4 regions of the Streptomyces sp. NPDC052042 genome follow, and region 2 is predicted to be linked to each of the others. Evidence: riboswitches for the same ligand, from Rfam matches in the RefSeq annotation. Region 2 holds a riboswitch; each other region holds the start of a gene.
The links. A riboswitch is a leader RNA that binds a small molecule or an ion and turns the genes downstream of it on or off. The one in region 2 is predicted to bind cobalamin.
Positions count from the first base shown of each region.

Region 1 (7,562 bases), on a different contig from region 2:
GTCAGGTAAACTGTTGGGCAGGTCAGGTCCTGTCGTGACGAGAGTTGATGGGGTGCCACCGAGAACGCGGCCCGCACCGTCCAACCCATGGGGGACGCCCTCGACCGGCTGGTGGCGCGTGCCGCCGACCCCGAGGTGACCGGCTCGCCACGCGGCCCTGCGGCACGCCGTGATCAATCGCAAGGGCAGCCATCCGATCCTGGACTATCCTGCCGGGCTCGCCTATCACCTCATGGGCTTCGACATCCCGGCCTTCACACCCATCTTCGTGATGAGCCGCATCACGGGCAGTGCCGCCGCCTCGTCCACGGCGACCGGATTGGCCGGCGTCTGGCTGGCCACCTGGCGTCCAGATCGCTGGGCACTCGCACGGCCGGCTCCACGGAGTTGAGGCCGATCACCTGCGCGCCCGCTCCAGCAGGGCCTCTTGGGACACCCGGCCGCCCAGCACGGTCACGTTCTGGGCCGTTTTGATCCACGTCGAGCCGCCGATCCCGCGCAGTGAGAGCCGCAGGTGTCGTGCGGCCTCTCGGTGAAGCGGTGACGGTCACGGCCCTTGAGGAAGATCTCGCCATGCTTGAGCAGCACGCACGAGCCCTGCGGGCCGGACGCCGTGCGCGCGGCGGGCACGCTGGGTTCGCCGGACTTGTCAACCTCTCAGAAGTCCCAGTCGTCGTCGGCGGTGTCCTCCGCTTTGCCCATGACGTACGACGATCCGGAGCCGGAGAAGAAGTCGTGGTTTTCGTCCGCACCCGGTGAAAGGGCGGCCAGGATCTCCGGGTTCACCTCGGTCTCCTCCGCGCCGAAGCGGGCCGGGTAGCCGAGGTTCATCAGCGCCTTGTTGGCGTTGTACCGGACGAAGACGGCCACGTCGTCCATCAGCCCGAGCGGCTCGTACAGTTCACCCGAGTACTGGAGCTCCAACTGGTACAGCTCCTCCAGCAGATCGTATGTGAACGCCCGCATCTCCTCCTGCCCGGCGGAGTCGAGCTTCTCCAGGCCGCGCTGGTACTTGTAGCCGGAGTAGTAGCCGTGCACCGCCTTGTCGCGCAGGATCAGCCGGATCATGTCGGCCGTGTTGGTGAGCAGGGCGTGCGTGGAGAAGTGCAGCGGGAGGTAGAAGCCCGCGTACAGCAGCAGCGACGACAGGAGCGTGGAGGCGACCTTCCGCTTGAGCGGGTCGTCGCCGTAGTAGTACTTCAGGACCGTCTTGCAGCGCTGCTGGAGAACGTCGTTGCCGACGGCCCAGCGGTATGCGTCGTCGATCTCCGGGGTGTTGGAGAGGGTGGAGAAGACGGAGGAGTAGCTACGGGCGTGCACGGCCTGCATGAAGGCGATGTTGGTGTAGACGGCCTCTTCGTGCTCGGTGCGGGCGTCCTGGATCTGGACGATCTCACCGACCGTGGCCTGCACGGTGTCGAGCATGGTCAGGCCGGTGAACACGCGCATGGTGAGCGTGCGTTCCTCGACGGTGAGCCGCTGCTGCCAGGCGTTCACGTCGTTGGAGAGCGGTACCTTCTCGGGCAGCCAGAAGTTGGCCGTGAGCCGGTTCCACACCTCCAGGTCCTTCTCGTCGGTGACGCGGTTCCAGTTGACCGGTCGCAGCCGGGCGGCCGGGTCGTGGCGGTAGGAGGGCGGCGTGACCGACAGCTCGGTCAGCGGGGCGGGAGTCGTGGTCATGGTGCGTGCTTCCAGGAAGTCGGTAGGGGGCGGCGTCACAAGGTGCAGGACAGGCAGTTCTCGATCTCGGTGCCTTCCAGGGCCTCCTGACGCAGCCGGATGTAGTAGAGGGTCTTGATGCCCTTGCGCCAGGCATGGATCTGCGCCTTGTTCAGGTCGCGCGTGGTGGCCGTGTCCCGGAAGAAGAGGGTGCAGCTCAGGCCCTGGTCGACGTGCTGGGTGGCCGCCGCGTAGGTGTCGATGATCTTCTCGTAGCCGATCTCGTACGCGTCCCGGAAATACTCCAGGTTGTCGTTGTCCATGTGCGGCGCCGGGTAGTAGACGCGGCCGAGCTTGCCCTCCTTGCGGATCTCCACCTTCGAGGCGATCGGGTGGATGGAGGCGGTCGAGTCGTTGATGTAGCTGATGGAGCCGGTCGGCGGCACGGCCTGGAGATACTGGTTGTAGATGCCGTGCTCCCGCACGGACTCCTTCAGCTCGCGCCAGTCGGCCTGCGTGGGCAGGGTGATCCCCGTATCGGCGAACAGAGCCCGGACCCGCTCGGTGGCCGGCTCCCACACCCGCTCGGTGTACTTGTCGAAGTAGGAGCCGTCGGCGTACGCGGTCTTCTCGAAGCCGTCGAAGGCGGTGCCGCGCTCGATCGCGATGCGGTTGGAGGCGCGCAGGGCATGGAAGGCGACCGCGTAGAAGTACATGTTGGTGAAGTCCACCCCTTCCTCGCTGCCGTAGTGGATGTGCTTGGAGGCGAGGTAGCCGTGCAGGTTCATCTGGCCGAGGCCGATGGAGTGGGAGAGGTCGTTGCCGTGCGCCACGGACGGCACGGCGTCGATGTTCGACTGGTCGGAGACGGAGGTCAGGCCGCGCACAGCGGTCTCGATGGTCGCGCCGAGGTCGGGGGAGGCCATCGCGGCGGCGATGTTGAGCGAGCCCAGGTTGCAGGAGATGTCCTTGCCGACCGTCTCGTAGCCGAGCGAGGCGTCGTACGTGCTCGGTGTGTTGACCTGAAGGATCTCCGAGCACAGGTTGGACATGTTGATCCAGCCCGGGATCGGATTGGCCCGGTTCACCGTGTCCTCGAAGAGCAGGTAGGGGTAGCCGGACTCGAACTGGAGCTCCGCGATCGTCTTGAAGAACTCACGTGCGCTGAGGGTGGTCTTGCGGATGCGCGGGTTGGCGACCATCTCGTCGTAGTGCTCGCTCACGGACAGGTCGGCCAGCGGCTTGCCGTACTCGCGCTCGACGTCGTACGGCGAGAACAGGTGCATGTCCTCGTTGCGCTTGGCCAGTTCGAAGGTGATGTCCGGGACGACCACGCCGAGCGAGAGCGTCTTGATGCGGATCTTCTCGTCCGCGTTCTCCCGCTTGGTGTCCAGGAACCGCATGATGTCAGGGTGATGGGCGTGCAGGTACACCGCGCCCGCGCCCTGGCGCGCGCCGAGCTGGTTGGCGTAGGAGAAGGAGTCCTCCAGCAGCTTCATCACGGGCACGACGCCGGACGACTGGTTCTCGATCTTCTTGATCGGGGCGCCCTGTTCCCGCAGGTTCGTCAGGAGCAGCGCCACTCCGCCGCCCCGCTTGGACAGCTGCAGCGCGGAGTTGATGCCGCGTCCGATGGACTCCAGGTTGTCCTCGACACGGAGGAGGAAGCAGGAGACCAGCTCGCCGCGCTGGGCCTTGCCCGCGTTGAGGAAGGTGGGGGTGGCGGGCTGGAAGCGGCCGGTCATCATCTCGTCGACCAGGCGGGAGGCGAGCGTCTCGTCGCCGGCGCCGAGGAACAGGGCGGTGGCGACGACCCGGTCCTCGTACCGTTCCAGGTGGCGGGAGCCGTCGAAGCTCTTCAGCGTGTACGAGGTGTAGTACTTGAACGCGCCCAGGAAGGTGCGGAAGCGGTGTTCGTGGGCGTACGCCTGTGCGTAGAGGCCCTCCAGGAACTCCCACCGGTAGCGCCGGATTGACGCCTCCTCGTAGTAGTCGTGTCCGATGAGATAGTCGATCTTCTCCTTCAGCGATCCGAACTCCACCGTGTTCGGGTTCACGTGCTGGAGGAAGTACTGCCGGACGGCCTCGCGGTCCTTGTCGAACTGGATGCGGCCGTCGCAGTCGTACATGTTCAGCATGGCGTTCAGCGCGTGGTAGTCCTTGCGCGTGCCGACCGACTCGCGCTGGTCCGCGGGGACCGTGATCGCCGTGGTGAGGGTGTTCATGCTGCCTGTCGCTCCGCCGTCCGACTGGTTGACGAGTGTCGTGTCCAAAATTCCTGCAGCCCTTCCCTCACGGCGCGGACGTCGCGGTCCGTGCCGAGCAGTTCGAATCGGTACAGCTCCGGGACCTGGCACTTCGCCGAGATGACCCGGCCGGCCAGGCAGTACTCGGCGCCGAAGTTGGCGTTGCCGGAGGCGATGACTCCGCGCAGCAGTGCGCGGTTGGCCTCGATGTTCAGAAAGCGGATCACCTGTTTGGGGACCGCGCCGGCGCGTTCGCCGCCGCCGTAGGTCGGCGTGATCAGCACATACGGCCCGTCCACCCGCGGCATGCCCTCATGGCGTGGGTGCAGGGGGATGCGCGTGGCCGGCAGGCCCAGCTTCTCCACGAAGCGCCTGGTGTTCTCCGAGACGCTGGAGAAATACACGAGACCGCTCATCGGCCGCCGCCTCCTCTCGCTCGCTCCCGTCATCGCCCGAGGACCGGGAGGGGAGGAGCGGCGCGGCACGTACGGCGAGATGGGGCGGCGGACAATACGCCTCACCCGGAACCGTGCGTCTGCCACCTGGCCCTCCCTCGGGGCCTCGGAGCGCGCACACCGCTGTCCGGCGTACGCACCGGTGGCAGGTCTTCGGACTCGCGGGCGTGTCTCGTGTCGTACGAGATCCCTACTGGCCGTCGCTTCCCAGGCCCGGCAGGTCGGGCCCAGTGCGTATGACGGCGGTCGTTCCCGCTCACCGCTGCGGGGCAGTCCCGGTCTTGCACCGGGTTCCCTCTTGCGACGCCGAACACAGGAGTGCCCGGCGAACCACCAGCACCATCAACACTACATCTAGAAGATGGTGAGCGTGCACGCCCCAGATATTGTGTCGCACGAGAAACTTAGGTATACCTAAGTTCTGGTGCGGTCGGACGGGCGCCGGCCTCTTGGAGTGCGTCCTGCCCCGGTGATGGTGCGTAGCTGTTGTGCGCGTCGGCGTATCTCGGTGACCAGTACCGGCTCGGGATGTGGGGGGTTGGAAGGGGGCCTGATCTCCTCTGGCTCGGGTGACGCGTCGGCGTCGAGCGCCTCGGCCACGGAGTCCAGGAACTCGCCCAGGTCGGCCAGCGTGTCACGCAGCATCCGCATCTTGGCGGTCTGGCTGCCGAGCTGTCTGCGCATGGCCAGCAGGCTCTCGAACTGCTTCTCGGACATGGCGATCATGGGCCTGCCGTCCACGACGACCTGTCGCGGTTTGCCGCGCACCGTTGGCCCCCCTTCCTGCCTTGGTTTTGGCGGTGTTGTGGGACGGGCCGGGACGCTTGTGGCGTCCCGGCCCACTGGGTTTCTCGGTCAGGAGGCGGGCAGCTCACTCCGGACGGTGCGGGCGGCGGCGACGAGGTTCTCCAGGGAGGCGCGGGTCTCGGGCCAGCCGCGGGTCTTCAGGCCGCAGTCGGGATTGACCCACAGCCGTTCGGCGGGGATGGCCTCCAGCCCGGTGCGCAGGAGGTCCGCTGCCTCGTCGGTGCTCGGGATGCGCGGGGAGTGGATGTCGTAGACGCCCGGTCCGGCCTCGCGGGGGTAGCCGTGGGCGGCGAGTTCGTGGGCGACCTGCATGTGGGAGCGGGCGGCCTCCAGGCTGATGACGTCGGCGTCGAGGTCGTCGATGGCCTGGACGATGTCACCGAATTCGGCGTAGCACATGTGCGTGTGGATCTGGGTGTCCGGCCGCACACCGCCCGTCGTCAGACGGAACGCTTCGGTGGCCCACGCCAGGTAGTCGGCGTGGTCGGCGGCCCGCAGCGGCAGCGTCTCGCGCAGCGCGGGCTCGTCGACCTGGATGACCGAGGTGCCGGCCGCCTCCAGATCGGTGACCTCGTCGCGCAGGGCGAGGGCGACCTGGCGGGCGGTGTCGCCGAGGGGCTGGTCGTCGCGGACGAAGGACCAGGCGAGCATGGTGACCGGCCCGGTGAGCATGCCCTTGACCGGGCGGTCGCTCAGTGACTGCGCGTACGACGTCCAGCGCACCGTCATCGGCTCGGGGCGCGAGATGTCCCCGGCCAGGATCGGCGGACGCACGTACCGGGTGCCGTAGGACTGGACCCAGCCGTGCTGCGTGGCGAGGTAGCCGGTGAGCCGCTCGGCGAAGTACTGCACCATGTCGTTGCGTTCGGCCTCGCCGTGCACCAGGACATCGATGCCGGCCTTCTCCTGGAAGGCGATGACCTCCTGGATCTCCGCCCTGATGCGCTCCTCGTACCCGGCCGTGTCGATCCGCCCGGCGCGCAGGTCGGCGCGGGCGGTGCGCAGTTCACCGGTCTGCGGGAACGAGCCGATGGTCGTCGTGGGCAGCAGCGGCAGTCCGAGGTGGGCGCGCTGGGCGGCTGCCCGCTCGGCGTACGGCTGGGAACGGCGCGCGTCGGCGGCCGTCACGGCCTCGGAGCGGGCCCGGACGGCGGGGTCATGCGTGATCGGCGAGTTTGCGCGGGAGGCGAGGTCGGCCCGGTTGGCGGCGAGTTCGGCGGCGATCGAACCGGTGCCGTGGGCGAGGCCCTTGGTGAGAGTGATGATCTCGGCGGTCTTCTGCTTGGCGAAGGCCAGCCAGCGCAGGATCTGCGGGTCGATGTCCCGCTCGGCAGTGGCGTCCAGCGGCACGTGCAGCAGGGAGCAGGAGGCGGCGACGTCGACCCGGTCGGCGAGCCCGAGAAGGGTGCCGAGGGTGGACAGCGACTTCTGCAGGTCGTTGATCCAGATGTTGCGGCCGTTGACGACACCGGCGATCAGGCGCTTGCCGGGCAGTCCGCCGACGGCGGCCAGGGCGTCCAGGTTGGCGGCGGCGGCCTCGGTGAAGTCCAGCGCCAGCCCGTCCACCGGTGCCTTGGCCAGCACCGGCAGGGCGTCGCCGAGCCGGTCGAAGTAGGAGGCGACGAGCAGTCTGGGCCGGTCGGTGAGGGCGCCGAGTTCGCGGTAGGCGCGCTCGGCGGCGTTCAGCTCGGCCGGGGTGCGGTCCTGCACGAGGGCGGGCTCGTCGAGCTGGACCCACTCGGCACCGGCCGCGCGCAGGTCGGCGATCACTTCGGCGTACACGGGGAGCAGCCGGTCCAGGAGGGTGAGCGGCTCGAAGTCGGCGGGTACGCCGGGGGCGGGCTTGGCGAGCAGGAGGTAGGTGACCGGGCCGACCAGCACGGGCCGTGCGGTGAGGTCCTGGGCGAGGGCTTCCTTCAGTTCGGCGACCTGCTTGGTGGAGTCGGCCGTGAAGACGGTGTCGGGGCCCAGTTCGGGGACCAGGTAGTGGTAGTTGGTGTCGAACCACTTGGTCATCTCCAGCGGAGCGACCTCCTGGGTACCGCGGGCCATCGCGAAATAGCCGTCCAGGGCGTCGGCGTCGACGGCGGCGCGGTGGCGTTCGGGGATCGCACCGACCATGACGGTGGTGTCGAGGACGTGGTCGTAGTACGAGAAGTCGCCGGTCGGGACTTCGTGGATGCCGGTGTCGGCGAGCTGCTGCCAGTTGGCGCGGCGCAGTTCGGCGGCAGTGTCCCGGAGGGCGTCGGCGGTGACGCGATCCTTCCAGTAGCCCTCGATGGCCTTCTTCAGTTCACGGTTCTGACCCTGGCGGGGGTAGCCGTACACGGTGGCCCGTGCTGCCGCGGCTGCGGACTTCGCTGTCACGGAGATCTCCTTCGCGAGATGAATCCCT
Region 1 covers NZ_JBIUBU010000005.1:149,552-157,113, forward strand. Annotated here, with positions in the region: partial or broken gene ACIHCL_RS11875 (citrate/2-methylcitrate synthase) at 88-298, shown strand; gene nrdF (class 1b ribonucleoside-diphosphate reductase subunit beta) at 658-1,680, opposite strand; gene nrdE (class 1b ribonucleoside-diphosphate reductase subunit alpha) at 1,716-3,884, opposite strand; gene nrdI (class Ib ribonucleoside-diphosphate reductase assembly flavoprotein NrdI) at 3,881-4,321, opposite strand; cobalamin riboswitch at 4,487-4,710, opposite strand; gene ACIHCL_RS11895 (hypothetical protein) at 4,775-5,128, opposite strand; gene metE (5-methyltetrahydropteroyltriglutamate--homocysteine S-methyltransferase) at 5,216-7,534, opposite strand.
Region 1: it holds a riboswitch for cobalamin, as region 2 does, so the genes downstream of both, nrdI (class Ib ribonucleoside-diphosphate reductase assembly flavoprotein NrdI) here and metE (5-methyltetrahydropteroyltriglutamate--homocysteine S-methyltransferase) in region 2, are expected to answer to the same signal.

Region 2 (7,562 bases):
CGGACTCCGCTCGGTGGCGGCACCCGGCACGGGCTCGGAGGCATCGGCGCCGAGCCCGACGATACGGTTGCCCGCGTCGACATGCACGATGCGCGGGGTCAACGCACGCGCCTCGGCGTCGTCGACCTGCGCGTAGCTGATGAGAATGACCAGGTCACCGGGGTGTACCAGGTGCGCGGCGGCGCCGTTGACGCCGATGACACCGGAGCCGCGTTCCCCCTCGATGACGTACGTCTCCAGCCGGGCGCCGTTGTCGATGTCGACGATGTGCACCAGCTCGCCGGGAAGCAAGTCCGCGGCCTCCATCAGGTCGGCATCGATGGTGACGGAACCGACGTAGTGCAGGTCGGCGTGGGTCACAGTGGCCCGGTGAATCTTGGACTTGAACATGGTACGCATCATCGAGGTACTCCCGGTTCAGGCTCCCTGCCTGCGTTTTTGCAGGTCAAGGGCAGTGTCCCTACCTTACAACGAGTCCCGTGCCCGGGCAGCGGCGTTCCCCAGGATTTCCAGGACTCATGCTGACCACTCACCAACCTTTCTGACGCATCATCAGGCGATTGCAGGAGAGTTTCGCCCGCCCTTGCCGACGGGTCCACGGTCGACGACCGTAGTTGATGACTATTCGGCTCGGTGGCCTTCGTCGGTCAGCCTCCGGCGGCGATGGCCCGGGGATCGGACCGACCGAACCGGGCTGGGATCGGTGGAAGGACGATCGGGCGACGATGACGATGAAGCACGTGCCCTGGGGTGTCGGGTGCGTCGGGTGCGTCGGGTGCGTCGGGTGCGTCGGGTGCGTCGGGTGCGTCGCGAGTGTGCTCGCGTGATCCCCGGCATCGCCCGGAGCAGCGAAACCGCCGCCGTCATCCGACCGTGAGGGGGCGCATCATCTCGTTGTCCTCGTGTTCCAGCATGTGACAGTGCCAGACGTACCGGCCCGGCCGGTCGAACGTCGCTTTCAGCCGTGTGACGGCGCCGGGGTGCGCGACCACGGTGTCCTTGAAGCCCCTCTCCCACGCTTCGGGGGGTTGCGCGGGACGACCAGCCATCCGTCGGCCGAGGACCTGGAACTGCACCTCGTGGATATGGATCGGGTGGGCGTCCGTCGTGAAGTTGTGGATCTCCCAGATCTCGGTCGCCCCCAGCGCCGGATTCTCGGTGACGGGGTCGTGCCAGTGCATCGGCACGGCGGCGCCCTTCGCGTCCAGGGTGCCGAGCAGCATCTCCCGGGAAGCGACATGCGGCAGCGTGGCCGAACTCTGCTCGCTGAGGGAGACCTGCCGGACTCGGCCCGCCTCTCCCAGCGGTTCGAACGGCGGCAGCGTCAACTGTGCGGGAGGTACGGTCGTGTCCCGCGTCGTGAGGGTTCCTGTCTCGAACTTCATGATCTGCCCGGTGGTGGCCGGGTCCGCCGGGGAGAAGTCCGTCCCCGCCTTCCCGCCCTGGAACGCCTTGTCGGGCCCCTCGTTGACGAGATACAGCTCCGTTCCGGCCGGAACGGAGGTGAAGTCGACGATGACATCGGCGCGTTCGGCGGGGGCGATGAGCAGTTGGCCGAGTTGGACCGGCGACGGGAGGAAGCCGCCTTCGCTGCCGATCTGCCAGAACGGGAGGGCCGAGGGCGCGGGCCTGCGCGCGAGTGGGTGGGTGACGATCTTCAGGATCAGGTAGCGCGCATTGCACCCGTTGAGGATCCGGAAACGGTATCGGCGGGGCTCGATCCGGAGGAACGGCCAGGTCCTCCCGTTGGTCACCATCGTGTTGCCGAAGAACTCCGGGTTCCAGATCGGGGAAATGTCGCTGTGCGGGATGTACGGTCCGCCGAATCCGTCGAAGGCACTGCGTCCGGACGGGTAGGAGAGGCTGCCGTCGGCATGGAACGAACGGTCCTGGATGACGACGGGTATCTCGTAGTACTTCTGCCCGGGCGGATCGCCTGGCCGGGGGGCCGGTCCGGGCAGCACCCCCTCGGGAAGGTCCGCGTGGCCCCCTCGCAGGAGGTAGAACCCGGCCAGCCCCGCATAGACGTTCAGGCGTGTGATGCCCATGGCGTGATCGTGGAACCAGAAGGTCGAGGCCCGCTCCGCATTGGCGTACTGGAACACGGCTTCGCCCCGGTTCCAGACCTCTCCGTAGCGTTCTTCGAACTTTTCCTTGAACTCCTCGTAGAAGGAACCGACTTCGGTATATCCGGCAGGAAGGTCGAGCGCGTCGGGAAGGTACCAGGCTTCGGTGTACCCGTCGCTCTCCTCCCTGTTCTTTCCGCCGTGCAGATGCGTCACGATCGGCACCGGGCCGGTGTACGGTCCGGGCGTCGAGCGGAACGTGGGACGCGCGTCCCGGCCCCGGGTTCCGCCCGGAGGGTTCGCCCAGTGCAGTGTGGGGTCGACCGGCAGCAGGTGCGGCAGATACCGGCCGTCACGGCCCCGCAACTGGTTCTGCCACCTGACCCGCACGGGCGTTCCCGACCGGGCCTCGATGGTGAAAGCGGGGTAGTGGAAGGAACCGGGATGCCCGGTGGAGCCGTATCCCCACACGGTTGTCGCGGGCAGGCCGGGCGGCAGCACCTGCTGTTGGAACTGCCGCACACCGATGGTGTAGTGGTCGACGGGAGCGCCTACCGCGCCGCGGACCGTCGGCATGGCGGGCGGGACGACGAGGGGTGCGACGTACTTGCCCACCTTCCGCGGGTCGAGGACGCTCCTGTCGGGCGCCACCCACAGCCGTGGTGGGGCGGTGGCGGCGGGAAGGAGCGCGACCATTCCGCCGACCGTTGTCTGAACGAACCTGCGTCTCGTGACCACCCGTATCCTCCGGTACTCGTCGGATCGGCTCCTTCACCGCCGCTTTCTCGGCCCGGCCCCGCGGCCCCCGAACCACCGGCTCGTGCCAGGCCACATCAGGCTGCCGCAGGCGGCCCGGACACGCGCTGCCGGAATACTCCGGGCGAAGGAACTTCCGGGCACCGTCAACGCCCTTCGGCAGGCTGTGAGGCTTGCCCCGCACGGCCTCGTCCCACCGATCGGGCCTCGGCGAGTGCATGCGGCGCGACTGGCCCGATGAAGTGACCACCGGGTCGTGCCGCGATCCGTCATCGGTGGCCCGACTCTCCGGCGGCCTCAGAACCGGCTGTGCTTCTCGATGTCTTCCGTGAACTCCTCGATCGCCCGTGCGGTGAGCGTGGGCCGTGTGTCGGCGATGGCGGCCAGGTAGTCCTCGGTGGTCGCCGGTCGGCCCTGACGGTGCACGACTTCCCGCTCGAACGCCGTCTGCGCTCCCTTGCGCGCCGCGAACTCGATGTCGGCCGGGGTGAACAACTCGCTGGCCGCCACCAGTTGGGCCAGGTCGACCCAGCCGTCCGCGTTCCCGAGATAGCGGGCCCAGATCGCCGCGCGGGCGGTCGGGTCGGGGGGCCCGATGGGGATGACGCAGTCGAACCGGCCGGGGCGCAGGAAGGCCGCGTCGAGGGAGCGCACCGAGTTGGTGGCACAGGCCAGCAGGCGGGAGTCCTGCTCGCGGAAGACGGGGATGAGTTTGAGCAGTTCGTTGGTCACCCCGTGGCCGGGATCGACCGCCTTTCCGGAGCGCGCGCCGGCGATTTCCTCGACCTCGTCGATGAAGAGCAGCACCGAGTCCAGTTCCGCCAGTTCCGCGAAGGTCTCCCGCAGTGCCGCGGCCAGCCCGTCGCCCGTGTCGGCCGCGAGCCGGGACGGGAAGAGCTCCACGAACGGCCAGCCGAGCCGTGAGGCGACCGATTTGGCGAAACTCGTCTTCCCGGTCCCGGGCGGGCCGAAGAGAATGATGGCCTTGGGCGGCACCACGCCGTAGCGGTCGGCCAGTGCCGGTTCCTCGAGCGGAAGCACCACACGGCGTTCGACGACCTGCTTCTCCCGGTCCATGCCGGCCATGGCGTCCCAGAGGTCCCCCGGCAGCATGCGCCCGCCCAACGCCGCCAGGACATCGGTGTTCGCGGCTCCGGGCGGTTCGATCTTCTCGTAGTAGGTCAGGTCGTCGCGGAGCCGGTATCCGGCGTTCTCCAGAGCCTTCGTCCCGGTGGCACCCGCGGGCAGCAGTGCGCTGACATGGCGGACGCCCTGTGCGTGCAGGCGCCGCTCCAACTCCGTGAGCAGTGCACTGCCGGCCCCTCGCTCACGCCAGTGGGAGGCCAGGGCGACGAGGAGGACCCATCCTCGTCCCCCGTGCGCCTGAGCCACGGCCATGCCCACGAGTTCGTCGCCGACCACCGCGACCACCGACGGCTGGCCGGCCTTGGCCGCGGCCATCACCTCGGACACCGGAAAGACCGGGTCCCGGCAGGCCGAACGGGACTGGTCCCAGACCTGGATCGCCTGGTCGAGATCGCCCTCGTGATAGTCGCGCAGATGCCAAGCGGGCATCGCCACCACCTCATCCGGCCCAGAGGTGCCATTGTCCCCTGCCCGGGCCGGGCCTGCTCATCGGCCGCGGATCCGGTGGCGCGGACGCCTACGGACCGGGTACAGGTCGTCACGGCGGGACTCGCCCGCGCGCCTCCCGCACCCCGGTCCGCCCGGCATGGAACGCTCGCACGCACGGCCGCACCGGGTGGCGTGCGGCCCCCGGCGGTGCCCTCGGCGGTGGTGGCGGCAGCCGCCGCGCCGACGGCCGGGGGGCGACGGCCCGCGTCTCGGGTGCGGGTGGAAGGGCGAGCGCCGCCTCCCGCCGCGTGGTGTCCCGGGCTCCGGGTGTCCCACTTCACCATCCGGATGCTGGACATGGCGCCTTCCTCCCGTGCGACACCCCGTAAGCTGCCCGGTGCAGCTGGTTCACCCCGTCCGCCAGGCGGGGTGTCGCAAGAGGGAACCCGGTGGGAATCTGGGACTGCCCCGCAGCGGTGAGCGGGAACGACCGCCGTCATACGCACTGGACCCGATGCAGAGGGTCCGGGAAGCGACGGCCAGTAGGTGTCCTCGCACGACGAGGACGTGCCCGCGAGTCCGAAGACCTGCCAACTGCCCGCGCGCGAACGACTCGTGCGTGGACATCCCGGTGACCTCGAGGGCGGGTCGGCGTACATACCAGACGGGACGACCGTGCCTATGCCGCGCGGGGTCGTCGTGGTCAGGTTCGTCATTCCCTTCGCGCTCTCGTCCCGTCTCCGGGATCTCAGGGATTCATCTCGCGAAGGAGATCTCCGTGACAGCGAAGTCCGCAGCCGCGGCAGCACGGGCCACCGTGTACGGCTACCCCCGCCAGGGTCGGAACCGTGAACTGAAGAAGGCGATCGAGGGCTACTGGAAGGGCAGCGTCACCGCCGACGCCCTCCGTGCCACCACCGCCGAACTGCGCCGCACCAACTGGCAGCAGCTCGCCGACGCAGGCATCCATGAGGTGCCCACCGGCGACTTCTCGTACTACGACCACGTCCTCGACACCACCGTCATGGTCGGCGCGATCCCCGAACGCCACCGCGCCGCCGTCGAGACCGACGCCCTGGACGGCTACTTCGCCATGGCTCGCGGCACACAGGACGTGGCCCCGCTGGAAATGACCAAGTGGTTCGACACCAACTACCATTATCTGGTACCGGAGTTGGGGCCGCACACGGTGTTCACCGCCGATGCGTCCAAGCAGGTGGCGGAACTCGGCGAGGCTCTGGCGCTCGGCCTCGCCGCACGGCCCGTGCTCGTCGGCCCGGTCACCTACCTTCTGCTCGCCAAGCCCGCCCCGGGCGTGCCGGCGGACTTCGACCCGCTCACCCTGCTGGACCGGCTGCTCCCGGTGTACGCCGAGGTCCTCGCCGACCTGCGCGCGGCTGGTGCCGAGTGGGTGCAGCTCGACGAGCCCGCCCTCGTCCAGGACCGCACCCCGGCCGAGCTGGACGCCGCCGAACGGGCCTACCGCGGCCTCGGTGCCCTCACCGACCGGCCGAAGCTGCTGGTCGCCTCCTACTTCGACCGGCTCGGCGAGGCACTGCCCGTGCTCGCGAAGGCCCCGGTCGACGGGCTGGCGCTGGACTTCACCGAGCGGGCGTCCGCCAATCTGGACGCGCTCGCCGCCGTCGGCGGACTGCCCGGCAAGCGCCTGATCGCCGGTGTCGTCAACGGCCGCAACATCTGGGTCAACGACCTGTCCGCGTCACTGACCACACTCGGCACCCTCCTGGGGCTGGCCGACCGGGTCGACGTGTCGGCCTCCTGCTCTCTCCTCCACGTGCCGCTGGACACGATGGCCGAGCGGGACATCGAGCCGCAGATCCTGCGCTGGCTGGCCTTCGCCGAGCAGAAGACCGCCGAGATCGTGACCCTCGCCAAGGGCCTGGCCCAGGGCACCGGTTCGATCGCCGCCGAACTCGCCGTCAACCGCGCCGATCTGGCGTCCCGCGCCGGTTCGCCGATCACGCACGACCCGGACGTCCGGTCCCGCGAGTCGACCGTCACGGAGGCGGACGCCCGCCGTTCCCAGCCGTACGCCGAGCGGGCAGCCGCCCAGCGCGCCCACCTCGGACTGCCGCTGCTGCCGACCACGACCATCGGTTCCTTCCCCCAGACCGGTGAACTGCGCACCGCCCGCGCCGACCTGCGCACCGGACGCATCGACACGGTCGGCTACGAGGAGCGCATCAGGGCCGAGATCCAAGAAGTGATCTCCTTCCAGGAGAAGACCGGCCTGGACGTCCTCGTGCACGGCGAGGCCGAACGCAACGACATGGTCCAGTACTTCGCCGAGCGGCTCACCGGCTACCTCGCCACGCAGCACGGCTGGGTCCAGTCCTACGGCACCCGGTACGTGCGTCCGCCGATCCTGGCCGGCGACATCTCCCGCCCCGAGCCCATGACCGTGCGCTGGACGACGTACGCCCAGTCCCTCACCTCACGCCCGGTCAAGGGCATGCTCACCGGACCGGTCACCATGCTCGCCTGGTCCTTCGTCCGCGACGACCAGCCCCTCGGCGACACCGCTCGCCAGGTCGCCCTCGCCCTGCGCGACGAGGTGAACGGCCTGGAGGCGGCCGGGACTTCCGTCATCCAGGTCGACGAACCCGCACTGCGCGAGACCCTGCCCCTGCGCGCAGCCGACCGGCCGGACTACCTGGCGTGGGCCACCGAGGCGTTCCGTCTGACGACGAGCGGTGTGCGGCCGGACACCCAGATCCACACCCACATGTGCTACGCCGAATTCGGTGACATCGTCCAGGCCATCGACGACCTCGACGCCGACGTCATCAGCCTGGAGGCCGCCCGCTCCCACATGCAGGTCGCCCGCGAACTCGCCGCCCACGGCTACCCGCGCGAGGCCGGGCCGGGTGTCTACGACATCCACTCGCCCCGCGTGCCCGGCACCGAGGAGGCTGCCGCGCTGCTGCGCACCGGTCTGAAGGCGATCCCGGCCGAGCGGCTGTGGGTCAATCCCGACTGCGGCCTGAAGACCCGCGGCTGGCCCGAGACCCGCACCTCCCTGGAGAACCTCGTCACCGCCGCCCGTACGGTCCGTGAGGAGCTCTCCGGCTCCTGATGCCCGCCGCAGCGGCCGGGGAAGGGCCGTCCACGTTCCTTCCCCGGCCGGTCGACGCCGGCGCGTGC
Region 2 covers NZ_JBIUBU010000018.1:62,935-70,496, forward strand. Annotated here, with positions in the region: gene panD (aspartate 1-decarboxylase) at 1-402, opposite strand, end outside; gene ACIHCL_RS25945 (multicopper oxidase family protein) at 864-2,762, opposite strand; gene ACIHCL_RS25950 (ATP-binding protein) at 3,120-4,397, opposite strand; cobalamin riboswitch at 4,785-5,007, shown strand; gene metE (5-methyltetrahydropteroyltriglutamate--homocysteine S-methyltransferase) at 5,176-7,494, shown strand.

Region 3 (7,562 bases), on a different contig from region 2:
CGGACTCACCAGGCCGCACTGATACGCGATGACGACGAGCTGGGCCCGGTCACGGGCCGCCAGCTTGGTCATGGCCCGGTTGACGTGGGTCTTGGCGGTCAGCGGACTGACGAACAACCGATCGGCGATCTCGTCGTTCGACAGCCCCAGTGCCACCAGCCCCACGACGTCGCGTTCCCGCGGTGTCAGGCACCCCAGCCGCTCGTGCACCCCCGCCGGGCACGGCTCGGGCTGGGCGAGGAAGCGCCCGATCAGCGCACGCGTCGCCGACGGGGACAGCAGTGCCTCGCCGGCGGCGATCGTGCGGACGGCGTCGAGCAGTTCCTCGGGCCGGGCTCCCTTGCCGAGGAAGCCGCTCGCACCGGCGCGCAGCGCCTCGGCGACGTGCTCGTCGTCCTCGAAGGTCGTCAGGATGAGCACCTTCACCTCGCCGAGATCGTCGGCCTCACTGATGAGCCGTGTGGCTTCGAGACCGTCCATCTCGGGCATGCGGATGTCCATCAGGACCACGTCGGGGCCCTGCGCCCGTGCGAGGTCCAGCGCCTCCTGCCCGTTGGACGCCTCCCCCACCGTCTCCATGTCGTCCGTGGAGTCGAACAGCATCCTGAAGGTGCCCCGCAGCAGGGCCTGGTCATCGGCAAGCAGCACGCGGATCGTCATGCCCGTCCCTTCTCGGTGGTTCGCCCATGACCGGGCCGGGGCGCAACGGCAGCTCGGCCGTCACGGTGAAGCCGCCTTCCGGGCGGGCGCCCGCGTACAGCCGTCCGCCGACCGTGGAGGCGCGCTCGCGCATCCCGATCAGCCCGTGGCCCGCTCCCGGGTGGGTGTGGTTCGCCACGGTTCGCCCGTCGTTCTCGACCGTGATCGTCAGCCGCTCGGGCCGGTAGTGCAGGAACAGCCGGGCGTGATCGGCCCCCGCGTGCTTGTGCACATTGGTCAGGGCCTCCTGCACGATGCGGTACGCGGCCAGGTCGACCGCCGGGGCGAGCGGTTCGGCGACTCCGAGCCGGCTGTGGTTCACGGTCAGACCGGCCCTCTCGAACGACGCCAGGAGCGCCGGAACGCGGGCGAGGCCGGGCATCGGGTCGCGTGGCGTCACCGGGTCACCGGACTGCCGCAGCAGCCCGACGGTCACGCGCAGTTCGTCCAGGGCGGACCGGCTGGTGTCCCGGATGTCCTCCAGCGCGGCCAGGATCTTCTCCGGTCTCCGTTCCACGAGGTGGACCGCCACACCCGCCTGGGCGTTGATGAGGGCGATGTGATGGGCGACGATGTCGTGGAGTTCTCGGGCGATCCGCACCCGCTCGGCCGCCACCCGCTGCTGCGCCTCCTGTTCGCGGGTCCGCTCGGCGTGTTCCGCCCGCTCCTCCACCGCGGCCACATAGGCACGTCGTGAGCGCACCCCGTCACCGACGGCGGTGGGCAGAGCCGTCCACGCCAGCATCGCCGCGTTGTCGGGGGCCAGCCAGGAGCGCGGGTCGCACAGTACGGCGGCGCCCACGAGTATGGCGGCCGACAGGGGCGCCGCGGTCCAGGTCACGCGCCGGTCGGTGAGCACGGCGACGGTGTAGACCGACACCAGGACGGGGCTGATGACCAGCGGGCTCTCCCGGAATCCGAACACCTGGAAGGCCACCCCGCAGCCGACCGCCACGGCCAGTACGCCGACCGGGTGACGGCGCCGCCACACCAGCGCGGAGCAGCCGATGCCGGCCAGCACCACCGCCTGCCAGCGCAGGGAGAACTCGCGCTCGTGCGGAATGATCGAGGCGGCCACGACCGACAGGACGAACAGCACGACCAGGCCCACCGCCTCCATCACACCGAACCGGGACCGCTCCCCCCGCTTCCGAGCACTGTTCGCCGCCATGCCACCACCGTAGGGTCGGCGACCGCCCCGGGCATCGTCTCGCGGACGGGACGTTCGGCCTCCGCCACCGGTCGTCCGGCCCCTCCCGGCACCCCCGAAAGCCGGTGCCCACGCGTCCGCCGGGCCTTGGGCGGCGACCGGACCGAACGTCCGGCGGGGCCGTCACGATCGCCCGGCCGGATGCTCAGGACGGCTCCATTCGGCCGACGCCCGGCCGGTGCGGCGCCGCCGCGACGTCCCCGACACGCCGCTGCCCCACCCCGGCCGTTTCGCCGTGGGCGGGGCCGGGCCGGGCAACCTGCGGTACCACCGGTCGTCCGACGGGCGGCGGTTCGGTGGACGAGCGAGTGCGCGGGCGGACGACGCCGACGTACACCGGCGAGCGCGCGGACGGCCGACGGGCCGGATCCCCGGCCGGGGATCCGGCCCGTCGGCCGTCCGGCGTCGGTTCAGACGCCCTTCGTCGGGGCGATCCTCCCCACCCACGGCGACAGTTCGGTCGTCAGCCAGCGGAAGACCTGTGGCACCTGCCGCTTCCACAGTCCAATGGTGTGCGGTCCGGTCACCTGCGCCACCACCACCCGCGTCGGAGGTACCGCCGCCCGCCGCAGCGCGAGGCCGTCGCGATAGCCGTCGTCTCGGCTGCCCGAGAGGTAGAGCGCCACGCGCGGAGGCGTGGTCGCGTGGCGGAGGATCCACAACGGGTTGTTGACCCGCCGCAGCTCCGGGTCGCGGGCCGTGAGGGAGACGCGTTCGGCGGCCGGGTCGTTGTAGCCGGACAGGCCCACGGCGGCCCGGTACCGGTCGGGGTGGGCCAGTGCCATCTTGACGGCGCAGTGCGCCCCGGCCGAGAAGCCGGCCACCGCCCAGCCGCCGGCACTGCCGCGCGCGCGGAAGGTGTCGATCACCATCTGCCGGACGTCCACGCTCAGCCACGACTCGGCGTCCACGACGCCCGGTACGTTGGCGCATCCGGTGTCCTGACCGGCCAGCAGATTGGTGCGCGGTTCGACGAGGATGAACGGGGCGATCCCGCCGCTGCGCATCTCGGCCGCCAGCTGGGACTGAACCCGCAGGCTGCTGAACCACGCCTTGGCCGACCCGGGAAAGCCGCCGAGGAGTTCGACCACGGGGAACTTCTGGTGCCGGAACGCCGGCTGGTCGTACTGCGGCGGCAGCCACACGTACACCTCGCCGCGCACCCCCGACACCCGGCCGCGCAGCTGGGTGACACGGACGTTCGGCCCCATCCGGGGGTCGTGCGCGGGCTGGAACTCCTGGACGGTCTTCGGCTCGTTCGCCAGGTCCTTGTGGCTCCCGAGCCCGTCGCGCCCGAGGTCCGGGGCGGCGACGACGTGGTGTCCGGTGCCGAGCAGGTCGGACCAGCTGTCGTACAGCCCGTTGGTGTTGTTGACCACTACGAAGACGCTCAGCACGGCCGCTCCCTGCGCGAGGAGGACCATCGTCAGACGGGTCGCGCCGCGCACCACGGCGGGGCCGCGCACCCGCCCCCACAGCAGCAGGGGCAGCGTCACGCTGATCACGGCCAGCACGATCGTGGCCAGGAAGAAGGGTGTCCCCGTCAGGTTCATCACGGCACGGAGGATGTCGCACACAGGACGATGCTTTACCCGCTTTTCGACCTTTTTACGTCGAACGCGAGACGTCGGGAACCCCGTGTTGACGCCGCGACCTCGAAGAAACGTAGTATCAGCAGGTCATCGCCGCGACGGGAGACAGGAAGCCGGTGCGAATCCGGCACGGTCCCGCCACTGTGACCGGGGAGTGCAACCCTTCGACATGCCACTGCGCACGGCGCGGGAAGGCGGGGGGGAACGTCGATCCGGGAGTCAGGACACTGGCCTGTCGCGGGCCCGTTGTGAGGAGCGCGGACTCCCCAGGAAGGCTCTACGTGTACTTCGGCATGCTCGGCCGCCCCTGTTCTCCCTCTGCCCGGCCCCGTCGCACCCTGCGCGCCGCCGCCGGGGCCTTGGCCCTGACCACCGCCCTGCTGACGGCCGGCTGCGGCGCCGGTGACGACTCACCCGGAAAGCCACGGACGGGCGCGTCACCGGCCAAGGGTTTCCCCGTCACCGTCGACAACTGCGGCGTCACGACGACGTACGACGGACCGCCCTCGCGAGTGGTCACCATCCATCAGCACCCCGCCGAACTGATGCTCGCCCTGGGGCTGAAGGACCGCATGGCCGGTACCGCCTTCCCCGACTCGGCCGTCCTGCCCGAACTGAGCAAGGACTTCGCGGCCATACCCGAACTGGCGAAGAAGGAGCCGTCCTTCGAAACCGTCCTGGACGCGGAGCCGGACTTCGTCTACGGCGGCTACGGAAGCGCGTTCGCCGAGAACGAGGGCCGGTCGCGCAAGGCGTTCGCCGCGGCGGGCGTCGACACCTACCTCAACCGCGAGTACTGCGGCAGGAATCGGGTGACGATGCGGGACACCTACGACGAGATCCGCACCATCGGCGGCATCTTCGGCGTCCCGGACCGCTCCGCCGAACTGGTCGCCGATCTCCGCGGGCGCGTCGACCGGGCCGCCGCGGCGGTGAAGAACAGGCCCGCCGTACCCGTCTTCGTCTACGACAGCGGCGAGAAGACCGCCTTCACCGCGGGCGGGAAGGGCCTGGGCAACGACCTGATCGGCCTGGCGGGCGGCCGGAACGTCTTCGCGGACCTCGGCGACGTCTTCGGAGACGTCTCCTGGGAGCAGGTGGTGGCCCGCAAGCCCGAGGCCGTGGTGATCTACGACTACGCGGGCTCCGGCAGCGTCGAGCAGAAGAAGCGGTTCCTGCTCTCGCAGCCCGCCCTCGCCGACGTCCCGGCCATCAGGAACAAGCGGTTCGTGGTCCTGCCGCTGACCGCGACCCTCGTCGGCATCCGGTCGGCGTACGCCGTCGACGGCCTGGCGCGCGGCCTGCATCCCGAGAGCTTCCGATGACGCGGACGCCCGTGGGAACCGCCCCGGCCGATGGAACGGTCGAGGGGGCGGCCGACGGGGAGACGCGGCGCCAGCGGCGCCGCGGCAGCCCGTCGGGGCGCGTTCCGCTCGCTCTCGCGCTGACCGTCCTCGCGCTGCTGCTGGTGGCCTCCGTCACGGCGGGTCTGGCCATCGGCTCGGTGCGCGTACCGCCCGGCCAGGTGTGGGGCATCGTGACTCACGCGCTGGGCGCCGACTGGCGGGAGCCGTCCTGGACCCGGGCCCGGGAGACGATCGTCCTCGATGTGCGGGCGCCGCGGGTGCTGCTCGGTGCGGTGACCGGCGCCGGACTGGCGGTGGTGGGCACGGCCCTGCAGGCCCTGATCCGCAATCCGCTGGCCGAGCCGTACCTCCTGGGGGTGTCCTCCGGCGCGTCCCTGGGCGCGGTCTCCGTGATCGTGCTCGGCCTGGGCGCACTCGGCCCCGTCTCGCTGCCCGCCGCCGCGTTCGCCGGTGCCCTGGGCGCACTGGTGTTGGTGTACGCGGTCGCGCGCACCGGCGGCCGCATCACCTCCTCGCGGCTCGTGCTGTCCGGTGTCGCGGTCGCGTCGATCCTGACCGCGGTGACCAATCTGCTGCTGCTCACCACGGGCCGGGGCCACGAGGCCCGTGCCGTCCTCGCCTGGACCCTCGGCGGCCTGGGCGGAGCCGGCTGGGACGCGCTGTGGCTGCCGGTCGTCGCCCTGCTGCTGGGCATCACCGTCCTCCTGGTGCAGGCACGGAACCTGAACCTGCTCCTGGCGGGCGAGGAGGCCGCGGGCACGATGGGGCTCGACGTGGCCCGGTTCCGGGCACGCATGTTCATCCTGCTGTCTCTCGTCACCGGCATCCTGGTCGCGGCGGCGGGGCCGATCGGCTTCGTCGGTCTGATGCTGCCGCACACCGTGCGGCTCCTCGTCGGCGGCGAGCACCGCCGCGTCCTGCCAACAGCCGCTCTCGGCGGAGCCGTCTTCCTGATCTGGGCCGACATCGCCGCCCGCACCGTCGCGGCACCGATGGAACTCCCGGTGGGAGTCCTCACCGCGCTGTGCGGCGGACCCTTCTTCCTCTGGCTCATGCGCCGCGACGCCCGACGCAGCGCCGCAGGAGGAACGGCATGAGCGACACGACCGAACACACCGCCGGCGCCGCCCTGACCGTCGACGGCGTCACCCTGACGGCCGGTGCGCGCCACCTGGTCCGGGACGTCACCCTCCGGGCCCGCCCGGGTGAGGTCATCGGCCTGGTCGGTCCCAACGGCAGCGGCAAGTCCAGTCTGCTGCGCGCCGTCTACCGTGTGCTGCGCCCCGACACCGGACGCATACGGATCGATGACGCCGACGCCTGGCACCTGCCCGTGCGCGGGCTGGCGCGCATCCTGGCCGCGGTGGTCCAGGAACCGGCCACCGCCTTCGATCTGACGGTCCGTGAGGTCGTTGCCATGGGCCGTACACCGCACAAGGGGCTGTTCGACGGCGACACCGCCGAGGACGCGCGGCTGATCACCTCGGCGCTCGCGTCCGTGGACGCGACCGCCCTCGCGGACCACCCCTTCGACCGTCTTTCCGGCGGCGAGCGCCAGCGGGTGCTCATCGCCCGGGCGCTCGCCCAACAGCCCTCGCTGCTCGTCCTCGACGAGCCGACCAACCATCTGGACATCCGCCACCAACTCGACGTGCTCGGCGCACTGCAGCGGCTTCCCGCCACCGTTCTGGTCGCACTCCACGACCTCAACCTGGCGGCGTACTACTGCGATCGCCTCTACGTCCTGCGCGGGGGTGAGGTCACGGCGTCGGGCCCGCCCGCCGACGTGCTGACCGCGGAACTGCTGCGTGAGGTGTACGGAGTGGCCGGCGAGGTCGTCGTGCATCCCCGCACGGGAGCACCCCAGGTGACCTTCCTGCCGGGAGAGCGGTAGCCCGGCCGGCCGACGGCGGCCGACGACTCCGCTCCCTGAACGGGCGGGCGACGGAGGGCGGTCCGGCACCCGAGTCGCGTACGCCGGACGCCCGGCCGCCGCACAACCCTGGCTTCCCGGCCCGTGGTCCCCTCGCGGTGCGTGTCGTCCCGAGGGCCACCCGGAATGCGGAACGCCGTACGGCCCCTCCCGCGGAGCGCTCCCGCCGCACGACGCACCCACCCCTTTCCCGTGGCCTGTTCGCCGATCGGCCGACTGTCATTCACTAAACGGAAGCTGACTGTCCGTCACCGTGCATACAATTCCTGGCGAACACCGGGTCCCGACAGTCCGCCCGGTCCGCACCACCGAGCCCGGCCGAGCCGACAAAGCCCGGTCGCGGCGCGCGCAGTACTTCCTGACCCGAACCGGTTGTCCGGGGACACCCTCGCGGCCGGCCGACAGTATGGAGCACTTTCCGTGATGGAGCGTACGAGGCGGTCGAGCACTCTGATCGTCGGGGGAATGACAGCGGTGCTGCTGACGGGTTGCGGCCCCGAAGACCAGATCTGGCCGTCCGAGAGCAAGGGCAGGATGGTCGTCGGCATGTCCGACGGCATCCTCGCCACCGATCCGGCCTCGGGGTACGACCCGGGTTCGTGGCTCCTGTTCAACAACGTCTTCCAGTCGTTGATGAGCTTCCCTCCCGGTTCCTCCACCCCCGTCCCGGAGGCCGCCGACGACTGCGGGTTCTCGAACGGCAGCAAGACGTACACCTGCACCTTGCGCGACGGGTTGAAGTTCAGCAACGGCCACAGCCT
Region 3 covers NZ_JBIUBU010000006.1:334,344-341,905, forward strand. Annotated here, with positions in the region: gene ACIHCL_RS14205 (response regulator) at 1-660, opposite strand, end outside; gene ACIHCL_RS14210 (sensor histidine kinase) at 632-1,870, opposite strand; gene ACIHCL_RS14215 (alpha/beta hydrolase) at 2,320-3,462, opposite strand; cobalamin riboswitch at 3,569-3,752, shown strand; gene ACIHCL_RS14220 (ABC transporter substrate-binding protein) at 3,795-4,826, shown strand; gene ACIHCL_RS14225 (FecCD family ABC transporter permease) at 4,823-5,965, shown strand; gene ACIHCL_RS14230 (ABC transporter ATP-binding protein) at 5,962-6,762, shown strand; gene ACIHCL_RS14235 (ABC transporter substrate-binding protein) at 7,225-7,562, shown strand, end outside.
Region 3: it holds a riboswitch for cobalamin, as region 2 does, so the genes downstream of both, ACIHCL_RS14220 (ABC transporter substrate-binding protein) here and metE (5-methyltetrahydropteroyltriglutamate--homocysteine S-methyltransferase) in region 2, are expected to answer to the same signal.

Region 4 (7,562 bases), on a different contig from region 2:
GCGGCGAAGACGAACGGCGTCGCCTATCTGAAAACCCTTCAGGCGGCGGACGGTTCGTACGCCGGATCCGGTCTCTCCAACGAGTGGGCGTTCAGCGCCTTCGCTGCCGCCGGTACGGCCGTCGTCGACGTGGCCCCAGGTGGTGACACCACGAAGAACGCACGCACCGTCTACCGCAACCTGCTCGCCACGTCCGGCTGGCCGTCGGCCGCTCCGGTCGTCACCGACTACGAGCGCGGCACCCTCAACGCGTACGCCGCGGGCGTCGACCCGGCCAGAGTCTCCGCCTCCCGCAATCTCATAGCCGACATCTACGGCTACTGGCAGACCGCGGAACCCGGCTACTTCGGCCCGCCCTCGAACTTCAACGGCACCGTCTTCGCCGCTCTGGCCCTCGGCGGCGCGCGGACCCAGGCCGGCGGAGCCCGCGTCCCCCAGACTCTGACCGACGCGCTCGTCGTCAAGCTCCGCGCCAACCAGCACAACGACGGCGGCTGGACCTACCAGAAGGTCGAGGGCGACCCCGCCGCCCTCAACACGGCCAGTGACATCGACATGACGGGCGCCGCCCTCGCCGCACTGTGCACCTCGGGCGTGCCGAACACCGACACCGGCGTCGTCAAGGCGAAGAACTTCCTCAAGGGCAAGCTGATCGCCACCACCGGTGCCTTCAACTCCCTCTACGGCGTGAACACCAGCTCCAACGGCTGGGCGGTCGCCGGCCTCAACGCCTGCGGCATCGACCCGCAGTCCGCCGACTTCACCACGGTCAATGACAAGACTCCGATCGACTTCCTCATTGCCAACCAGTACAACCCGGGCGGCGGGTTCAAGTACAAGCCCAGCGACAGCGCCCCCTCCGCCTACGCCTCCATCGATGCTCTCCGGGCCGTCGTCGGCGGCGGCTTCACGAGCGCACCGGCCGTCCCGGTCACCCCTGGCGCCCCCCAGTGGGTCGCGCAGAGCGCCTTCACCGTCGGCACGGCCACCAAGTTGGCCCTTACCGTCGATGACGGAACGGGCAACCTCAAGGTCTGCTCGGTCTCCTTCACGCCCACCGGGACCACGACCACCCTCGGGGCCGTCCTCGACGCGGCGACCAACGCGGCCACGCCGTCCGGCTGCGTCACGGGCGTCAGCCCTTCGTCCGGCAGCGGCACCGTGACCGCCGTCAACGGCAAGGCCAACAGCGGGTCCCAGACCTGGAAGGTGAGCGTCGACGGATCGGCGTTCGCGGGAGCGACCCGAGAGAAGCCGATCAACGTCGGCGACACCATCGCGCTGCGCTGGGGCGCGTGACCTGCGGCGGGCCGACCGCCTCCTGCCGCCGCGTCGCTCCGGTCCGCCGACGGACCGGAGCGACGCGGCGCCTCAAGACGACCCAGGAGCCCGGAGGCCACGTCTTCGCGGTGTTTCGGGACACGGTCCGGCCGTCGCGGACCACCCGGGGCACGCAACGGGCCTTTCCGGGGAGACGCCGATTCGACGCGGTCAGGGAGCCTGGTGGACTTACTAGGACGTCCAACTATATGGTCCCGGTACAAGGCCCGCGGTGCAGGGAAGCCGGTGTGAATCCGGCACGGTCCCGCCACTGTGACCGGGGAGCGTGCGTTCCAGCAGCAGGAGCCACTGGCGGAGGGATCCGCCGGGAAGGCCGGGACGCGGGCAGTGATCCGGGAGTCAGGATACCGGCCGCGGGTTGTTCCGTGTTTTCCACGAGGATGGAGCAGACACGCATGGCACCGGCCCGTATCCATGGTCCAGGCGATCCGGCGGAGAGACCGCGCCCGGAACGGCGCGATTAGCGCCGCTCCTGGCACTAGTGCCGTGACCGGCAGTAGTCCTTCGACGGCCCCGTGCCCTCGCGTCCCACGGCAGGCTCCCGCGCGCCCGCACCCGACCGGTGCCGGTGCGCCGCCTCGCCGTGCCGTCCCTGGATCTCACCTGACGAGAGCAGGCTTCCATGGTCCGTGAACTGACACATTTCATCGGCGGCAAGCACACCGCCGGCACGTCCGGGCGGTTCTCCGACGTGTACGACCCCAACACCGGAGACATCCGGGCCCGCGTCCCCCTCGCGGCAGAGGACGAGGTACGCGCGGCCATCGCCGACGCAGTCGAGGCCCAGGCGGCCTGGGCCGAGTGGAACCCGCAGCGCCGCGCCCGCGTGCTGCTGCGCTTCCTCCAACTCGTGGAGGAGGAGAAGGACGGCCTCGCCCGGCTGCTGTCCTGCGAGCACGGCAAGACCGTCGCCGACGCGCACGGGGACATCCAGCGCGGCCTGGAGGTGGTCGAGTTCGCCGCAGGGGTGCCCCACCTCATCAAGGGCGAGTTCACCGACAACGCCGGCACCGGAATCGACGTGCACTCACTGCGATCCCCACTGGGCGTCGTCGCCGGCATCACCCCCTTCAACTTCCCCGCGATGATTCCGCTCTGGCAGGCCGCACCCGCACTGGCCTGCGGCAACGCCTTCGTCCTCAAGCCGTCCGAGCGCGACCCGTCCGTGCCGCTGCGGCTCGCCGAGCTCTTCCTGGAGGCCGGCCTTCCGCCCGGCGTCCTCAACGTCGTCAACGGCGACAAGGAGGCCGTCGACACCCTGCTGGAGGACCCGCGCGTCCAGGCCCTCGGCTTCGTCGGCTCCACCCCGATCGCCGCGCACATCTACGCCGCGGCCGCCGCCCACGGCAAGCGCGCCCAGTGCTTCGGCGGCGCCAAGAACCACATGATCGTCATGCCCGACGCCGACCTCGACCAGGCCGTGGAGGCGCTCATCGGCGCCGGTTACGGCTCCGCCGGCGAGCGCTGCATGGCGATCTCCGTCGCCGTCCCCGTCGGCGAGGAGACCGCCGACGCCCTCGTCGCCGCGCTCAAGGAGCGCATCGCCACCCTCCGCATCGGCCGCTCCGACGACCCGGACGCGGACTTCGGCCCGCTGGTCAGCCGGGACGCCGTGCAGCGGGTGCGCCGCTACGTGGACATCGGCGTCACGGAGGGAGCCGAACTCGTCGTCGACGGACGGGACTTCACCCTCGCCGGGCACGAGGACGGCTTCTTCACCGGCGCCTCCCTCTTCGACCGGGTCACCCCCGCCATGCGCGTCTACCGCGAAGAGATCTTCGGCCCCGTACTCTCGGTGGTCCGCGCCGCCGACTACGAGGAAGCGCTACGGCTGCCCAGCGAGCACCCGTACGGCAACGGCGTCGCGATCTTCACACGCGACGGCGACACCGCACGCGACTTCGCCCGCCGCGTCAACACCGGCATGATCGGCGTCAACGTGCCCATCCCGGTGCCCGTCGCCTATCACACCTTCGGCGGCTGGAAGCGTTCCGGCTTCGGCGACCTGAACCAGCACGGACCGGACTCCATCCGCTTCTACACCCGCACCAAGACCGTCACTTCGCGCTGGCCCTCCGGGATCAAGGAGAACGCGAGCTTCACCATGCCCACGATGGGGTGAACACCATGACCACGAGCACCCTGACCGAGGACCAGCTGGCCCTCGCCGAGGTAACCCTCGACTTCGCCCAGGAACACCTCGCCCCGCACGCCGTCGACTGGGACCAGGAGAAGCACTTTCCGGCCGACGTCCTGCGCCACGCCGCCGATCTCGGACTCGCCGGCGTCTACGTCCGCGAGGAACACGGCGGCTCCGGCCTCACCCGCGCGGACGGAGTGGTCGTCTTCGAGGTCCTCGCCACCGGCTGCCCCTCCATCGCCGGCTACCTCTCCATCCACAACATGGTCGGCTGGATGATCGACCACTACGGGAGCCCCGCCCAGCGCGCCCGCTGGCTGCCCACCCTGTGCACCGCCGAGTCCCTGGGCAGCTACTGCCTCACCGAACCCGGGGCCGGCTCCGACGCCGCCGCCCTGCGCACCCGCGCCGAGCGCGACGGTGACACCTATGTCCTCACCGGCGTCAAACAGTTCATCTCCGGAGCAGGCACATCCGATGTCTACCTCGTGATGGCGCGAACCGGGGGAGACGGGCCGGACGGCATTTCCGCCTTCGTCGTCGAGCGCGACGACCCCGGCCTGTCGTTCGGCGTGAACGAGCGGAAGATGGGCTGGAACGCCCAGCCCACCCGCCAGGTGATCCTCGACGGCGTCCGGCTGCCCGCGGACCGCAGGCTGGGCGCCGAGGGAGACGGCTTCCGCATCGCCATGAGCGGGCTCAACGGCGGCCGGCTCGGCATCGCCGCCTGCTCCCTCGGCGGCGCCCGCAGCGCCCTGGACCGCAGCCTGACCCACCTCGCCGACCGGGAGGCGTTCGGGCAGCGTCTGCTCGACGCCCCGGCGTTGCGCTTCCGTCTCGCCGACATGGCGACCGAACTGACGGCCGCGCGCGCCCTGGTCCAGCAGGCCGCCCAGGCACTCGACCGCGGTGACCCACAGGCGCCGTACCTGTGCGCGATGGCCAAGCGGTTCGCCACCGACACCGGGTACGCGGTCGCCGACCGCGCCCTGCAACTCCACGGCGGCTACGGCTACCTCAGCGAGTACGGCATCGAGAAGATCGTCCGCGACCTTCGGGTCCACCAGATCCTGGAAGGAACCAACGAGATCATGCGCGTCATCGTGGCCCGCGGCCTGACGGAGGCGTTCGGATGACCGCCACCCGGGAACCCGTCCTGCTGCACCGCACCGGACGGGCCGCGCACATCACCCTCAACCGGCCGAGGGCGCTGAACGCGCTGTCGCACGAGATGGTGCTGTGCATCGCCGAAGCCCTGACCGAATGGGAGCACGACCCGGCCGTCGAAACCGTGGTCATCACCGGTGCCGGGGACCGCGGCCTGTGCGCGGGCGGAGACATCCGGACCATCCATGACGACGCCCGCACCGGCGACGGCACCGCCTCGGCCGCCTTCTGGCGCGACGAGTACCGCCTCAACGCCCGCATCGCCCGCTACCCGAAGCCCTATGTCGCCCTCATGGACGGCATCGTCATGGGCGGCGGCGTCGGTGTCTCCGCGCACGGCAGCGTCCGCATCGTCACCGAACGGTCCCGGATCGCCATGCCGGAGACCGGTATCGGCTTCGTCCCCGACGTCGGCGGCACCTATCTGCTCGCCCTCGCACCCGGCGAACTGGGCACCCATCTCGCGCTGACCGGAGCGCCGATCAGCGCCGCGGACGCGCTGTTGTGCGGGCTCGCCGACCACTACGTACCGTCGGACGAGCTCCCTCGGCTCGTCGCCGACCTCGCCGATCTGCCCGTGCACGAGGCGCTCACCCGGCACACGCGCCCGGCTCCCGAGGGTGAACTCGCCGACCGCCGGGAATGGATCGACGCCTGCTACGCCGCCGACACGGTCGAGGAGATCGTCCAACGGCTGCTCGCGCACGGCGGCACGGCCGCGAGCGAGACGGCCCGGACCCTGCTCACCAAATCGCCCACCGCCCTGAAGGTCACCCTGGAGGCCCTTCGCCGCGCGCGCGGGCTCGGACCGCTCGAAGCGGTCCTGGACCAGGAGTACCGCGTCTCCTGCGCCGTCCTTGCCACCGACGACCTGGTGGAAGGCATCCGCGCCCAGGTCATCGACAAGGACCGCGACCCGCGCTGGTCCCCGGGCACCCTCGCCGAGGTCACCGACGCCGACGTGGAGCGCTTCTTCACCCCGCTCGGCGAGCGCGAACTCGGGCTCGCCACACCCGACACCACCCAGGAGGTGGCCTGGTGAGCCGTACCGTCGCGTTCATCGGACTCGGACACATGGGCGGCCCCATGGCCGCCAACCTCGTCAAGGCCGGCCACCGGGTGCGCGGCTACGACCTCGTGGTCACGCCCGGCCCGGGTCTGGAGCCCGCCGCCTCCGCCGCGGACGCCGTCGCGGACGCGGACGCGGACGTCGTGATCAGCATGCTGCCCGCCGGCCGCCATGTCCTCGGGCTCTACGACGAGATCCTTCCCGCCGCTCGCCCGGGCACCCTCTTCGTCGACTGCTCCACCATCGACGTCGCCGATGCCCGCACCGCCCATGAGCGTGCCGCCGCGGCCGGGATGCGGGCCCTGGACGCCCCGGTCTCCGGCGGTGTCGTCGGCGCCGAGGCCGCCGGCCTCACCTTCATGGCCGGTGGGGGAGAGGAGGAGTTCGCCGAGGCGCTTCCCCTGCTGGAGGTGATGGGCAGGAAGGCGGTCCACTGCGGTGGGGCCGGCGCAGGTCAGGCCGCCAAGATCTGCAACAACATGATCCTCGGCGTCTCCATGATCGCCGTCAGCGAGGCTTTCGTCCTCGGCGAGAGCCTCGGCCTGTCCCACCAGTCCCTGTACGACGTGGCCTCGGCGGCCTCGGGCCAGTGCTGGGCGCTCAGCGTCAACTGCCCGGTGCCCGGTCCGGTCCCGGCCAGCCCGGCCAATCGTGACTACCGGCCGGGCTTCGCCGCCTCCCTCATGGCCAAGGACCTGGGCCTGGCGGCGAACGCGGTCCGAGCCGCCGGAGTGAACGCCGAACTCGGCCTGCGGGCAGCCGAGTTGTATGCCGTCTACGCCGAACGGGTCGGAGCGGCGGAGGACTTCTCCGGCATCGTACGAACCATCCGGGACCAGAACGAGGAGCAGTCATGACCCTGGCCGATCACGAGACGATCCGCGTCGAGCGCAAGGGCCGTACCGCCCTGCTCACGCTCAACCGTCCGAAGGCCCTCAACGCGCTGAACCTCCAGGTCATGAACGAGGTCGTCGCCGCCACCGAGGCCCTGGACCGGGACCCGGACTGCGGCTGTGTGGTGATCACCGGGTCGGCGAAGGCGTTCGCGGCCGGCGCCGACATCAAGGAGATGCAGCCGCAGGGGTACATGGACATGTACCTCGCCGACTGGTTCGCGGCCTGGGACCGGCTGGGGCAGTTGCGCACCCCGACCGTGGCGGCGGTCGCCGGGTACGCGCTCGGCGGTGGCTGCGAGCTGGCCATGCTGTGCGACATCCTGCTCGCCGCCGACACCGCCGTCTTCGGCCAGCCCGAGATCAAACTCGGCGTGATCCCCGGCATCGGCGGCTCCCAGAGGCTGACGCGCGCCGTCGGCAAGGCCAAGGCCATGGAGATGTGCCTGACCGGACGCACCATGGACGCGGTCGAGGCCGAGCGCAGCGGGCTCGTCTCCCGTGTGGTGCCCGCCGACGAACTTCTCACCGAGGCCCTCGCGGTGGCCGAGACCGTGGCGGGCATGTCGCTGCCGGTCGCGATGATGGCCAAGGAGGCCGTCGGCCGGGCCTTCGAGACGACCCTCGTCGAAGGCGTTCGCTTCGAACGCCGCCTGTTCCACGCGGTATTCGCCACCGCGGACCAGAAGGAGGGCATGAGCGCCTTCGTCGACAAACGTCCCGCCGAATTCCGGCACCGCTGAACTCCTTGAGCCTCCCGCACACCGCGGGGTGATCGGTCCACACCTTCGTGGCCGGGCCGCCGTCCCGCACTCCGTGCGGGACGGTCAACCGGCCGTCGGCACCGGCGAGTTCCCCGGGCGGGGCCGGATGGCGCAGCGTGCCGTCATCGGCCGCCGGTCTCCACCGGGTAGGGAACGTACGCCCGCCGGTCGGGGTCGACGGCCAGTCG
Region 4 covers NZ_JBIUBU010000006.1:271,085-278,646, reverse strand. Annotated here, with positions in the region: gene ACIHCL_RS13985 (hypothetical protein) at 1-1,299, shown strand, start outside; cobalamin riboswitch at 1,514-1,712, shown strand; gene ACIHCL_RS13980 (CoA-acylating methylmalonate-semialdehyde dehydrogenase) at 1,964-3,463, shown strand; gene ACIHCL_RS13975 (acyl-CoA dehydrogenase family protein) at 3,469-4,617, shown strand; gene ACIHCL_RS13970 (enoyl-CoA hydratase/isomerase family protein) at 4,614-5,690, shown strand; gene mmsB (3-hydroxyisobutyrate dehydrogenase) at 5,687-6,574, shown strand; gene ACIHCL_RS13960 (enoyl-CoA hydratase) at 6,571-7,353, shown strand; gene ACIHCL_RS13955 (short-chain fatty acyl-CoA regulator family protein) at 7,497-7,562, opposite strand, start outside.
Region 4: it holds a riboswitch for cobalamin, as region 2 does, so the genes downstream of both, ACIHCL_RS13980 (CoA-acylating methylmalonate-semialdehyde dehydrogenase) here and metE (5-methyltetrahydropteroyltriglutamate--homocysteine S-methyltransferase) in region 2, are expected to answer to the same signal.